2 regions of the Acidaminococcus sp. AM05-11 genome follow, and region 2 is predicted to be linked to the other one. Evidence: riboswitches for the same ligand, from Rfam matches in the RefSeq annotation. Region 2 holds a riboswitch; the other holds the start of a gene.
The links. A riboswitch is a leader RNA that binds a small molecule or an ion and turns the genes downstream of it on or off. The one in region 2 is predicted to bind thiamine pyrophosphate.
Positions count from the first base shown of each region.

Region 1: it holds a riboswitch for thiamine pyrophosphate, as region 2 does, so the genes downstream of both, thiC (phosphomethylpyrimidine synthase ThiC) here and thiS (sulfur carrier protein ThiS) in region 2, are expected to answer to the same signal.

Region 1 covers NZ_QRMX01000003.1:183,824-191,120, forward strand. Annotated here, with positions in the region: gene DW089_RS03150 (mechanosensitive ion channel family protein) at 1-214, opposite strand, end outside; gene DW089_RS03155 (glycerate kinase) at 369-1,607, shown strand; gene thiC (phosphomethylpyrimidine synthase ThiC) at 1,699-2,997, opposite strand; TPP riboswitch at 3,054-3,151, opposite strand; gene nifJ (pyruvate:ferredoxin (flavodoxin) oxidoreductase) at 3,360-6,863, shown strand.
Region 2 covers NZ_QRMX01000004.1:123,830-131,126, forward strand. Annotated here, with positions in the region: gene DW089_RS03780 (aldehyde dehydrogenase family protein) at 1-1,158, shown strand, start outside; gene aroD (type I 3-dehydroquinate dehydratase) at 1,425-2,180, shown strand; gene murI (glutamate racemase) at 2,402-3,196, shown strand; gene DW089_RS03795 (hypothetical protein) at 3,191-3,445, opposite strand; gene DW089_RS03800 (helix-turn-helix transcriptional regulator) at 3,581-3,808, opposite strand; tRNA gene DW089_RS03805 (tRNA-Thr) at 3,994-4,069, opposite strand; TPP riboswitch at 4,243-4,360, shown strand; gene thiS (sulfur carrier protein ThiS) at 4,429-4,620, shown strand; gene thiF (sulfur carrier protein ThiS adenylyltransferase ThiF) at 4,622-5,284, shown strand; gene DW089_RS03820 (thiazole synthase) at 5,271-6,050, shown strand; gene thiH (2-iminoacetate synthase ThiH) at 6,050-7,297, shown strand, end outside; gene DW089_RS03830 (thiamine phosphate synthase) at 7,287-7,297, shown strand, end outside.

The DNA.
Region 1 (7,297 bases), on a different contig from region 2:
CCAGGGCGGTATAAAGGCCAAAGGCCAGAATGGCCAGCCGGCCGGGCCGGTACACGGCGGAAGCAATGCTGGCATCGGCGTCCACCGGCAGTTTGTCCAGGATAAAGCGGATGAGCTTTTCACTGACAATCCGGAAACCAATATAGAAAAAAGCCGTAAAAGCCAGGGCGATGCAGCAGGGCACCCAGGCCATAATATCATCGTATAAGATCATAGGGACCTCCTTTGGGGCAGGGGATGTAGCACAAAGTATAGTCTGATTGTACCATTGGAAGCCGTCCCAGTGCAAGAAAACAGGACGGAGGCAGGCTTGGTATGGTATAATCGGAGGCAGTGAAAACTTGTTGAACAAAACTGGAGGAATCCCCATGTCGTTACGTACAGACGCAGAAAAAATCATGCAGAGCGCCATTACCGCATCCCTGCCCGATACCGCAGTGGAAAAGGCCCTGCAGCATAAGGAATTTGGCAAAGGAAAAATTGTGCTGGTGGCCATTGGCAAGGCTGCCTGGCAAATGGCCAAAACGGCCAACTATATTTTAGAAGGCAAAATTTCCCAGGGCATTGTCATTACCAAATACGGCCACTCCAAGGGCGAGCTGCCGCCTTTGGAAATCTGGGAAGCCGGTCACCCGGTGCTGGACGAAAATTCCCTGAAGGCGACGGAGCGGGCCATTGACCTGGTGTCCGGCCTGACTGCGGAAGATACGGTACTGTTTCTCATCAGCGGCGGGGGTTCCGCCCTGTTTGAAAAGCCTTTGATTCCCTTAAAGGAACTCCAGGCCATTACCTCGGACCTATTGGCCAGCGGGGCGGACATTGTGTCCATGAACACCGTCCGCAAGCGCCTCAGTGCCGTCAAGGGCGGGAAGTTTGCCCAGCTGTGCGCACCGGCCAAGGTGTACGCCATTGTGCTCTCCGACATTATCGGGGATCCTCTGGATATGATTGCGTCCGGTCCGGCTTATCCCGATACCAGCACCAGTGAGCAGGCCCTGGAGGTCATCCGGAAATACAAGATTATGGTGTCCCCAGAAGCAGCCGCTGCCCTCCAGCAGGAAACGCCTAAAGCGCTGGATAACGTGGAAACCATCATTACCGGCAGCGTTACGGAACTGGCTGCAGCCGGCAAAGCGGCGGCAGAAGCCCTGGGCTACGAAACCCTGGTGCTGACCACCAGCCTGGCCTGTCAGGCCAAAGAAGCCGGCAGTTTCCTGGGGGCCATTGCCCGGGAGTACGCCGGCAAGGGCAAAAAACTGGCCTTTATGGCCGGTGGGGAAACGGTGGTGCATCTCCACGGCCGGGGCAAGGGCGGCCGGAACCAGGAATTGGCCCTGTCCGCCGGAGAAGGCATCAGCGGCCTTACAAACGCAGCAGTATTTTCCTTTGGCAGCGATGGCACCGACGGTCCCACGGACGCAGCTGGGGGCTACGCCGACGGCAGTACCAAAACGAAGCTTCTGGAGCAGGGGATTACCATTCCTGGGGTCCTGGAGCAGAATGACGCCTACCATGCCCTGGAAAAGACGGGCGGTCTTCTGATTACGGGGGCCACGGGCACCAATGTGAATGACTTGGCAGTCCTGCTGCTTGACGAAAAACTCTGATGTATAATTAAAATTAATGAAAGGACCCAGTTTGGGGCAGTTTGACTGTCCATCACTGGGTCCTTTTTGTCAACTTGGGCGAAGCAGGGGCTTATTTCTTTTTCACTTCGTCCAGGTATTGGCCGATGATTTTTACGGCGCAGTACTCTCCGCACATGGAGCAGTATTCTTCGGAATCCTTATTCTTGGCTTTCCGGAAGGCTTTGGCCTTCACCGGGTCAATGGCCAGACGGATCTGTTCGTCCCAGTCCAGCACCTTCCGGGCCTTGGCCATGGCCAGGTCCTGGGCTACGGCAGAGGGCAGGCCCTTGGCTACGTCTGCGGCATGGCCGGCAATCCGGGCGGCAATGACCCCTTCCCGGACGTCATTGATATCCGGCAGGCCCAGGTGTTCTGCCGGGGTGACGTAGCACAGGAAATCGGCACCGCTGACGGCGGCCAGGGTGCCCCCAATGGCGGAGGTAATATGGTCGTAGCCTGGGGCAATGTCCGTTACCAGTGGACCAAGCACGTAGAAGGGTGCTCCGTGGCACAGGCGCTTTTCCAGCTGCATATTGGTGGCAATCTGGTTAAAGGGAACGTGGCCCGGGCCTTCTACCATGACCTGGACGCCCTTGTCCCAGGCCCGCTGGGTCAGGCCGCCCAGGTTCAGCAGTTCCTGAATCTGGGACCGGTCGGTGGCGTCCGCCAGGCAGCCCGGCCGCAGGCCGTCGCCCAAGCTGATGGTCACATCGTAGCGGGCGCAGATGTCCAGGATTTCGTCGTAGTATTCGTAGAAGGGGTTCTCCTTGCCGTTGTGGAGCATCCACCCGGAAATAAAGGAGCCGCCCCGGCTGACAATGTCCATGACCCGGCCTTCGGCAATCAGGGTATCCAGCACCTGGCGGGTAATGCCGCAGTGCATGGTCATAAAGTCCGCCCCGTCCTTGGCCTGCTTTTCCACCACGTCAAAGATATCGTCCTTGGTCATGTTAATGACCTGGCCGTGGGTGGTAATGGCGTGGACCGTGGCCTGGTAAATGGGCACAGTGCCCACCATTACCGTGGAATGCTCCAGAATGGCCCGGCGGGAGGCGTCAATGTTGTCCCCAGTGGACAAATCCATGACCGCATCGGCGCCGGCGTCGATGGCGGCTTTCAGCTTGTCCAGTTCCGGTGCCGGATCCGGGTAGGCGGAAGAGGTTCCGATATTTGCGTTAACCTTGGTGGACAGCCCTTCGCCCACGCCCCGGGCCACCAGGCCCCGGTGGTTGATATTGGCCGGAATGGCGATGGTGCCCTTGGCTACCCGGTCCCGGATAAGGCTGGCCTCCAGCCCTTCCTGCTGGGCTACGGCCTGCATCTGTTCGGTGATGATTCCCTGTAATGCTGCTTGTCTCTGCGTCTTCATGACGACTCCTCCTTGGATAAAAAAGGGCCGCTTCCCTTTGCGGAAAGCGGCCGAAAAAACGGAGTCTACCACTTTCCTTCGGCGGTACTAACCGCATCAGGTTCAAAGGGTCGACCGTTTTGGTCTCTCAGCGAATGCGCCCCTAGTGATGGAGCTAGTTTAACAAAAAAATGAAAAGAATGCAACAAAAATTTTGGAGTGTTAAATTATTCAATAGGTGACAGTATTCAGTAAATTGTATGCAAAATAGGAAAAATTTATTTGTGCTTCTGGAGAATTTGCGTTATACTATTTACGACTAGGGGGACTATGGAAGTCTTACTATCGTAGTCATTATCTCTTAGAAAGAGGGGCTTATAACAATGAAAAAAATGAAGACAATGGATGGTAACACCGCTGCCGCGTATACTTCTTACGCTTTTAGTGATGTTGCAGCGATCTACCCCATTACTCCTTCTTCTCCGATGGCAGAAGTGAGTGATGAATGGGCTTCCCATGGGAAAACGAACATGTTCGGACGCCCGGTAGAAATCATGGAAATGCAATCTGAAGCTGGTGCTGCTGGTGCTGTGCACGGTTCTCTGGCTGCAGGTGCTTTGACCACGACCTATACCGCTTCCCAAGGTTTGCTGTTGATGATCCCCAACATGTACAAAATTGCCGGCGAATTGCTGCCCGCTGTATTCCAGGTAGCTGCCAGAGCTCTGGCCACCAGCTCTTTGAACATTTTCGGCGATCACAGTGACGTTATGGCTTGCCGTCAAACGGGCTTTGCCCTGCTGGCTGAAAGCAGCGTACAAGAAGTTATGGACATGTCTGCTGTTGCTCACCTGTCCGCCATCAAAGGCCATGTACCTTTCCTGAACTTCTTTGACGGTTTCCGTACCTCTCACGAAATCCAAAAGATTGAACTGCTGGACTACGAAGATCTGAAGAAACTGGTTGACTACGATGAACTGAAGAAATTCCGTGACCATGCTCTGAACCCGGACAACCCTGTTATCCGCGGCACTGCACAAAATCCGGATATCTACTTCCAGACTCGTGAAGCTGTAAACCAATATTACGAAGCACTGCCTGCTATCGTTGAAGAGTACATGGGCAAGATCAGCGAACTGACTGGCCGTGACTACAAACTGTTCAACTATACCGGTGCTCCCGATGCTGAAAACGTTGTTGTTATGATGGGCTCCGGCGCTCAGACTGCTGAAGAAGTAGCCAAGCTGCTGGTTTCCCAAGGCGAAAAGGTCGGCGTTCTGAACGTTCACCTGTATCGTCCGTTCTCCGCTAAACACTTCCTGGCTGCTATGCCTAAGACTGTAAAACGCATTGCAGTTTTGGACCGCACCAAAGAAGCTGGCTCCAACGGCGAACCTCTGTACCTGGATGTTCGTGACATTTACTACAACGAAGCCGTTAAACCTCTGATCGTTGGCGGCCGTTATGGTCTGGGTTCCAAGGAATTCTATCCTGGCGATGCCCTGGCTGTATTTGATAACCTGAAGAAGGCTGAACCCAAGAACCACTTCACCGTAGGCATTGTGGACGATGTAACCAACACCTCCCTGCCGAAAGAACACGTTCTGGATATCACCCCGAAAGGCACCACCTCCTGCATGTTCTGGGGCCTGGGTTCCGATGGTACCGTAGGTGCCAACAAGAGCGCTATCAAAATCATCGGCGACAAGACCGATATGTACGCTCAAGGCTACTTCTCCTACGACTCCAAGAAATCCGGCGGTATTACCGTATCCCATCTGCGTTTCGGTCATACCCCCATCAATATGCCTTTCCTGATCAACTTCGCTGACTACGTAGCTGTTCATAACTCCTCCTACGTTCGCCGCTACAATGTAGCTGCTGGCCTGAAGGATGGCGGTACTTTCCTGCTGAACTGCCCTTGGTCCGCTGAAGAACTGAACAAGGAACTGCCTGGCCAGCTGAAACGCTACCTGGCTGCTCACCACATCAACTTCTACACCATTGACGCTGTGAAGATTGCTTCCGAAATCGGTCTGGGTGGTCGTATCAACATGATCATGCAATCCGCTTTCTTCAAACTGACCGGTATCACCCCTGTTGAAGATGCTGTGAAATACCTGAAGGAATCCATCGTTCACTCCTATGGCAAGAAAGGCCAGAAGGTGGTTGACATGAACAATGCTGCCGTTGACAAAGGTGTTGACGCCATTGTGAAGATCGATGTTCCTGCTGACTGGGCTAACTGCGCTGACGAAGAACTGTATCCGAAGACCGGCAACAAGTTCGTTGACGAAGTTATGGTTCCCATGAACAAACAAGAAGGCCATGACCTGCCCATCAGCAAACTGATGGATCAAGCAGATGGTACGTTCCCCTCCGGCACTGCTGCTTATGAAAAACGCGGCGTAGCCATCAACGTTCCTGAATGGCAAATCGATAAATGTATCCAATGCAACCAATGCTCCATTATGTGCCCTCACGCTGCCATCCGTCCTGTACTGATGACTGAAGAAGAAAAGAATGCTTCTGGCGTAGACGCTAAACCGGCTCTGGGTGCAAAAGGTATGTACTTCCGCATCGCAGTATCCCCGATGGACTGCCAAGGCTGCAGCAACTGTATCGATGCCTGCCCCGCTCCGGGCAAAGCACTGGTTGCTAAACCCTTCGCTACCCAGGAACATCTGAAAGATGCTTGGACCTACTTCACCACCAAGGTATCCCACAAGGATAACCCCATGAACAAGTACACCGTAAAAGGCAGCCAGTTCGAACAACCGCTGCTGGAGTTCTCCGGTGCCTGCGCAGGCTGCGGCGAAACCCCGTATGCCAAACTGGTTACCCAGCTGTTCGGCGATCGCATGATGATTGCCAACGCTACCGGCTGCTCCTCCATTTGGGGTGCATCTGCTCCTGCAATGCCTTACACCAAGAACTACAAGGGTCATGGTCCTGCTTGGGCTAACTCCCTGTTCGAAGACAACGCTGAATACGGCTTGGGCATGTACCTGGGCGTAAAAGCTGTCCGCGATCGTCTGGCTGAAAACATGACCGCTGCTGCTGCAGGCAACGTTAGCGCTGACCTGAAAGCTGCTCTGGAAGATTGGGTAGCCAACAAAGAAAACGGCGAAGGCTCTCGTGAACGCGCAGAAAAACTGACCGCACTGCTGGAAGCTGAAAAAGCTGGCAATGCTGATCTGGAACATCTGTACGCGAACAAACAGTTCTTCGTAAAACGTTCTCAATGGATCTTCGGCGGCGACGGCTGGGCCTATGATATCGGTTACGGCGGTTTGGACCACGTACTGGCATCTGGCGATGATGTAAACATCATGGTATTCGATACCGAAGTTTACTCCAACACCGGCGGTCAATCCTCCAAGTCCACTCCTGAAGCTGCAGTTGCCAAGTTCGCTGCCAGCGGCAAGAGAACCAAGAAAAAGGATCTGGGCATGATGGCCATGAGCTATGGCTATGTATATGTTGCCCAAATCAACATGGGTTACGACAAGAACCAGGCTCTGAAGGCCATTAAGGAAGCTGAAGCTTACCATGGTCCTTCCCTGATCATCTGCTACTCTCCTTGCATCAACCACGGCATCAAGAGAGGCATGCAGCACTCCTTCCAAGAAGCCAAGGCTGCTGTTGACAGCGGATACTGGGTAAACTTCCGTTACAACCCTGAACTGAAAGAAGAAGGCAAGAAGAGCTTCTTCCTGGACAGCAAGGCTCCTACCGAAGATTTCGAAACCTTCCTGAAGGGCGAAGTTCGGTACGCTTCCCTGGCCAAGACCTTCCCGGATATTGCGGAAAGCCTGTTTGCCAAGACGAAGAAAGACGCCGAAGAACGTCTGGAAAACTACAAAAAACTGGATGCTGCAGAATAACTGACGCATTCCCTGAGAAGCTGTGCCTCTGGCACAGCTTCTCTTTTTTTGCGTTTATTTGGTACGAATCAGGCCTCTGAGGGAATATGGACAAATTTGCAAAGTCACTTAAAAAAAAGGAAAATACTGCGAAAAAAATTTTACGGAATTTTTTCTAAAGTTTACAATAAAAAACTGTCTTGATAACTTAAATGCATACAGCAATTTTGCGTTTTGCAGCGAAAAATATCCAGAAAATCCGTGACAGGTTTGTGAAAATATTACAATATTGAGATGGATGTACGAATTGGCCCCTAAGAATTGCTAAAACCAGGAAAATTCTCCTTTTAGTCAGAATAGACAAATATGTAAAGTATGGTGCAATTTCACGGAAATTGCTAGCTTGAACGAACTAGATGTGATAGAATTTAGGCGTGTAAAGCTTTACACAAACG
Region 2 (7,297 bases):
GTAGAAACCATTCCTGAAAAAGGCATTGTGAAATATGCAAAACCCGTTGGCGTAATCGTTTCCCTGGTTCCGACCACCAACCCCTGCCTGACTCCTGCTGGCCAGATTCTGTTTGCTATCAAATGCAGAGACACTGTTGTCTTCTCTCCGCATCCCAGAGCTAAGAACATCACCAACAAGACCATCAACCTGATCCGTGACACCCTGGTTCGTGAAGGCGCTCCTGCCGACATCATCCAAGGCGTTGAAAAACCCAGCATTGCCCTGTCTTCCGAACTGATGAAACGGGCTGACCTGATCATCGCTACCGGCGGACGGCCCATGGTTAAGGCTGCTTACAGCCAGGGCGTTCCTGCCTATGGTTCTGGCGCCGGCAACGCTACCGTTATCATTGATAACACCTGCAACACTCCGGAACGTCAAAAAGAAGCTGCTGCCAACACCCGGATTTCCAAGACTTCCGACTTTGGTTCTGGCTGCTCCTGCGACGGCAACCTGGTTATTTCTGAAGAAGTTTACGATGGCTTCGTAAAAGCCCTGGTTGAAGAAGGCGCTTACCTGGCCAACGAAGAAGAAGCTGAAAAGATTAAAAAGGTTATGTGGGATGAAACCGGCCACCGTCTGCCTGACACCGTTGCCGTTAGCCCGCAAGCCCTGGCTGAAGCTGCTGGCTTCACCATCCCTGCTGACCGTAAATTCATCGCTGTAACTGGCGGCGGCATCGAACATATCGGCAAACAATTCTTCTTCTCCAGCGAAAAACTGACCACCCTGCTGACCCTGTTCAAATACAAAGGCGAATTCGAAAACGCTCTGGATATGATGAGAGCTATCTTCGAAGTAGGCGGCAAAGGCCACTCCTGCGGCATCTACTCCTTCGATGATGACCATATCGATCGTCTGGGCAAAGCAGCTCCTGTTTCCCGTATCATGGTTCGTCAACCTAACAACAGAGGCAACTCTGGTTCCGCTTGGAACGGCATGCCTCCGACCTCTTCCATGGGCTGCGGCACCTGGGGCGGCAACATTGTTTCCGAGAACATCTCCCTGAAACATTACATGAACACCACTTGGGTATCCCGTCCTCTGGAATACGATATGCCTTCCAACGAAGAACTGTTCGGTGACTTCTTCAAACCGGGCATGGACGAAGAATAATCCAGCTTGACCATTTTCTTGGCACCATTTGCGAATTACTCATATTGAATCCTCTTATAGATAAGAAGGATGTGCGGCTTTTCCCCTCTAATGGCCGCGCATCCTTCTTTCTTTACAGGAAAAGTTAACCTGTAATAAATGGTGCAATTGTTTACAAAAATTTAAAATTTGTGGCAAGAATGTTTGACAGCAGTAACTTTGGGTGGTATACTTTTAGTCACTTATAGCAAACCAGTAGGATAGTAGCATGGAAAGAGGTAAGCCAAATGAGCGAAGTAGTAAAGGTAAAGAATGTACGTATCGGCGAAGGAATGCCCAAGATTGCCATCCCCATTTCGGACAGCGATTACGCAGGGGTGCGGAAATCCGTGAATCTAATCATGAATTCCCCCTGTGACCTGATTGAATGGAGAGCAGATTTCTTCAACAATGTAACGGATCCGGAAGTTCGGATTAAACCCATGACCCTGTTCCGGGACCAGTTGTGGAACCTGCCGCTGCTCTTCACCGTCCGCACGGACGTAGAAGGCGGCATGATGGAAATCGATACCCAGGACTATGTGGATCTGCTCCTGGCGGTTATTGACAGCGGCCTGATTGATCTGGTGGACGTGGAACTGTCCCGGGGCGAAAAAGCCATGAAGACCATTGTAGAGGCGGCCCACGAAGCCGGCGTCAAGGTGGTTGGCTCCCGGCACAATTTCAAGAGTACCCCGGACAAGGACATCATCGTCCGGAACCTGTGCAAGATGCAGGACCTGGGCTGTGACATTGCCAAATTCGCCGTGATGCCCCAGTCGGAACGGGATGTGCTGACCCTGTTGGATGCCACCCTGACCATGAAGGAAGAACACGATGAAACGCCGGTGATTACCATGTCCATGGGGCACAAGGGCGTCATCAGCAGGATCTGCGGCGAAGCCTTCGGTTCCTGCATTACCTTCGGCACTGCCGGCAAAGCTTCGGCACCGGGACAGCTGCCAGCCAACGGCCTGTCCATATTCTTAAAGAGCCTGGCCTAAAAGCGTACAGGTGTGGTGAGAACTGCACCTGTTTTTTTATGGGCTAAAGGGGAAAACGGAGAAATTTGTCCGTTTATTTTTTCTTCAGCACCCAGCTTTGCAACAACTGGCAGCGGTCTTTTGGACCGCTGCTGAATTTTTTGTAAATACAGGATTGCTTTGCGGTATAATAGAAGGTGAACGAACCTGCCGGCGCGGCAGTCTAAAGAGGGGGCATACAGATGGATAAGAAACAACCCATTGGCGTAATCGATTCAGGAGTAGGGGGCTTGACGGTGCTGAAATGGCTCCGGGCAAAAATGCCCCACGAGGATTTTATCTTTATCGGGGATACGGCACGGACGCCCTATGGCAACCGGTCCCGGGAACAGATCATTGAATTTGTAGGGGATATGACCGCCTACCTGGACAAACGGCACATCAAGCAGCTGGTGGTGGCCTGCAACACCATTACGGTGCTGGGTAAGGACGTGATCCAAAACGGGTATGACTTTTCCGTTATCGGTATGGCCAAAGGCGCCCGGATGGTGAAAGGCGTAACCAAGAACAAACGGGTGGGCTTTGTGGCCACGGACTTTACGGTGTCCACCGGGGCCCATAAACGGGAAATCCAGGCCATGGACCCGGAAATCCAGGTGTTTGGGCAGGGCTGCCCTAAATTTGTGCCCCTGATTGAAGGGGAGAAATTTGGCACTCCGGAACTGGCCAGCGCCGTACAGGAATATGCCGACGACCTGAAGGCCCATGACGTGGATACGGTGCTCCTGGCCTGCACCCATTATCCCTTCGTCCGGGAAGAGCTGCAAAAGGCCCTGGGATCCCAGGTGACCATTCTGGACCCGGCAGAGCGGACCACCCAGGATGCCATCGAGGACCTGGCGGCCCGGGGACTGGCCCAGACGGAAGGCATCGGGGAAACGGAAATCTGCTTTACCGCCGATGTGGAACGGGGCCAGCGGCTGGCCCAGCGGGTCATGGACACAAACGGCTGCGTCTTCAAGCTGATTCAATTATGATAAAGCAAAAACAGGATGTATGACCCTGGTGGTCACACATCCTGTTTTTTTGCTTTCCCCAGAAGCGTTCCCCTGCCTGGGGGTTTTTGAGTTCCGGGCAATAAACCGGAAGATGAAATCCCGGATCACGTGGCTGGGGGTAGTGCCCTGCTGCCGGCAGAGCTCCCCAAACCGCCGGAGGGGCTCCTCCTCCATGCGCACCGACAGGCGTTTTTTCTTGAGGTATTTATCTTCTTCCCAATCTTCCATAGGCATCCATCCTTTCTGGTGGGCCCGGCGCCCCGGATTCCCCAATCCGGCTTTAGCCAGGCCCTACAGCTTCCCTTACTTTCAGTATAGCAGGGAGGGTGGGGTGAAATCCTCCCAGGTAAGTGTTTGGGGAAATTAATCCCCGGCGGCCACCTGGTAGGTTTCCCCGGTTTCCTCATCCCGGACCTCCAGGCTGCAATGCAGCCCCTCCAAAATCCGCAGCAGGGTTTCCAGATTGGGCTCCCGCTTCCGGTTCACGTACAGGGACAGGGAGTCCTTCCGGATGCCCGTCCGTTCCGCCAGGTCCCGCTGGTGCAGGCTGCGGTCTGCCAATTTTTCCTTGATGATCTCTGTAATATCCATAGGCTCCTCCTTTGCTGCCTCCTGCCAGGGCAGGGGGCAATCCTGCGTTTTTCCATACTTTCAGTATAGCAGGAAGGGTGGGGCGAAATCCTCCCAGAAAAGAGCCGTTTTGGGGCATAAAAAAACAGGTCTCCGTCTCCCTGGGGAGACCGGAAACCCGGCAGGTCCAAAAAAGGGTAAAAAAATGGAGCTACTGATAGGATTCGAACCTACGACCCTCTCATTACGAATGAGATGCTCTACCAACTGAGCTACAGTAGCATTCATGGAGAGTATTTTACCATGTTTTCCGCTTTTTTTCAAGGCCTGATCTGTATTTTTCGGGCGGCAAACGGAAGATTTTGGGAGCGTATAAAGTTAACCTGTTTTTTGCAATTTCCAGAAAATAGCGGTATAATCAAAAGCAAACAGAATAGAGAAGCCGGCGGTGAAAACCGCAGGGCAGGGGAGCTTGCAGGCAGAAATGCCGGACAGGCTGAGAGGAAGGTAGGCCCTTCGACCCGTGAACCTGATTTGGATAATGCCAACGTAGGGATGCAAACGAGCAAAACGGCAAGAGAAGTTACCCGGATTCAGGTGGCTTCTCTTTTTTGTTGTCCCAAAACAAGGAGGCCTTGGAAATGCGAATCAATGGAAAAGAAGAAAAGGCTGAGGGCCGGACCCTGCTGGCGTACCTTCGGGAGCGGCAGATCGACCTGGGCAACGTAGCCGTGGAACGAAACGGGGACATTGTGCCCAAAAGCCAGTATGCCTCGGTGCTGCTCCAGCCGGAAGACGTGCTGGAGATCGTGTCGTTTGTAGGCGGGGGCTGAGATGCTCAGCCAAAAAGAATGGTTTGACGCCCTGGAAAGCCGCCACGGAGCGGCGCGTCAGGCCAAATTCCGCCAGGGCCGGGTGGCCATTTGCGGGCTGGGGGGCCTAGGCTCCCGGGTAGCGGAGCTTTTGGTCCGGGCTGGGGTAGGACACCTACGGCTGGTGGACGACGACCGGGTGGAAGCCACCAATCTCAACCGGCAGCTGTATTTTATGGACCAGCTGGGCCAGTACAAGGCGGAGGCCCTGGTGGCGAGCCTGCGGCGGATTACCCCCTACGCAGAGTTGGTGCCCCGGATCCTGCGGCTGACGGCGGAAAATATCCCCCAGGAGCTGGCCGGCTATGACTTGATTGTAGAAGCCTTTGACGGGCCCCGGGAAAAGGCACTTTTGTGCAATACGGTCCGGGAGTGCTTTCCCCAGGCGGTGCTGGTGGCCGCCTCCGGTATGGCCGGCTTTTCCTCCGGCAACCGGGTCCGGGTGCGCAAACTGTCCCCTCATTTTTACCTGTGCGGGGACAGGACGGCGGATATCCGGGACGGAGACGGGCTCTACGGGGCCCGGGTCAATTTGTGTGCGGCCCAGGAGGCCCTTACGGTGCTTCAGCTGCTAGCTGGAGAAACAGAAAAAATTGGAAAGGATGAATACTATGAACGCAAATGATACTTGGCAGCTGGGAGGCAAAATCTTCCATTCCCGCTTTATTCTGGGCTCGGGGAAATATTCCCTGCCGTTAATTCAAACGGCCATTCAGGACGCCGGTGCCGAAATGATTACCCTGGCGGTCCGCCGGACCAATACCACTGGACAGGACAATATCCTTCAGTACATTCCCCAAGACGTAACCCTGCTGCCCAATACCTCCGGCGCCCGGAATGCCCAGGAGGCGGTGCGCATTGCCAAACTGGCCCGGGAACTGGGCTGCGGGAACTTCGTGAAAATTGAAATCATGCGGGACAGCCGGTACCTGCTGCCGGACAACCAGGAAACCATCAAGGCCACGGAACTTCTGGCCCAGGACGGCTTTGTGGTGCTGCCCTATATGTTCCCGGACCTGAATGCGGCCCGGGACCTTGTCAGTGCCGGGGCTGCGGCTGTTATGCCTCTGGCTGCGCCCATTGGCTCCAACCGGGGCCTGTCCGCCCGGGACTTTATCCAGATCCTCCTGGACGAAATTGACCTGCCCATCATTGTGGACGCGGGCATTGGCCGGCCTTCCCAGGCCTGTGAAGCCCTGGAAATGGGGGCCGCTGCGGTAATGGTAAATACCGCCCTGGCCACTGCCGGGGATTTACCTCTCATGGCCCAGGCCTTCCGCAGCGCGGTGGAAGCCGGTAGGAAAGCGTATCTGTCCGGCCTGGGACGGGTGCTCAGCCGGGGCGCCGCCTCCAGCGATCCCTTGACTGGCTTTTTGCGGGAGGATGCCTGATGGAAGAAGAAAATCAATTTTTGGTGGACGGCAAGAATCTAACCCCGGCTGCCCTGAAACGGAAACACCAACTGGAAAACGACCCTTCCTGCCGGAAGGACCCGATGGAATACCTGCCCGGCATGGAGCAGCTCCAGTCGGAGGTTCGGGAAAAGGTTATCAGCCAAATGGAGTCCTATGACCCCAGCGCCTATACGGCGGTGGACGTGCGCCGGGCCCTGTGCCATGAGCGGGTGACCGTGGAGGACCTGAAGGCGCTGCTCAGCCCGGCGGCGGAGCCCTTCCTGGAAGAACTGGCCCAAAAGGCCCGGGCAGTTACCAGCCGGCATTTTGGCAACACGGTGTATCTGTTCACACCCCTGTATCTGGCCAACTACTGCGAAAACTACTGCATCTACTGCGGCTTCAACTGCTACAATCCCATCCACCGGCTCCAGCTCACCGGGGAGCGGATGGAGCAGGAAATGCAGGTAATCGCCCAAAGCGGCATGGAGGAAATCCTGCTGCTTACCGGGGAAAGCCGGGCCAAAAGCAGCGTGGAGTATATCGGGGAGGCCTGCAAGCTGGCCGCCAAGTACTTCAAGAACGTGGGTCTGGAGGTCTACCCCATGAACACCGACGAGTATCGGTATCTCCATGCCTGCGGGGCGGATTCGGTCACCGTATTCCAGGAGACCTACGATCTGAAAAAATACGAAACCCTGCATCTCTTGGGGCACAAACGGGTATGGCCCTACCGGTTTGATTCCCAGGAACGGGCCCTTAGGGGCGGCATGCGGGGGGTGGGCTTTTCAGCCCTTTTGGGGCTGTCCAATTTCCGCAAGGACGCCCTGGCCACAGCCCTTCACGTGTATTACCTCCAGCGGAAGTATCCCTGGGCGGAAATGAGCCTGTCCTGCCCCCGGCTGCGGCCCATTATCAACAACGCCTCCATCAACCCCCAGGACGTAGGGGAGCGCCAGCTGTGCCAGATTCTCTGCGCCTACCGGCTGTTCCTGCCCTTTGCAGGAATTACCGTTTCCAGCCGGGAATCCGCGGCCTTTCGCAACGGCATTGTGCGCATTGCGGCCACCAAGGTCTCCGCTGGGGTGTCCACGGGCATCGGGGACCACGAGGAAAAGTATACTGGAGAGCAGAGCGGGTCCGAAGGGGACGAACAGTTTGAAATCCAGGACGGCCGGAGCCTCCGGGCCATGACGGAGGATCTGGACCGGGAAGGCCTCCAGCCGGTGCGCAATGACTACCTT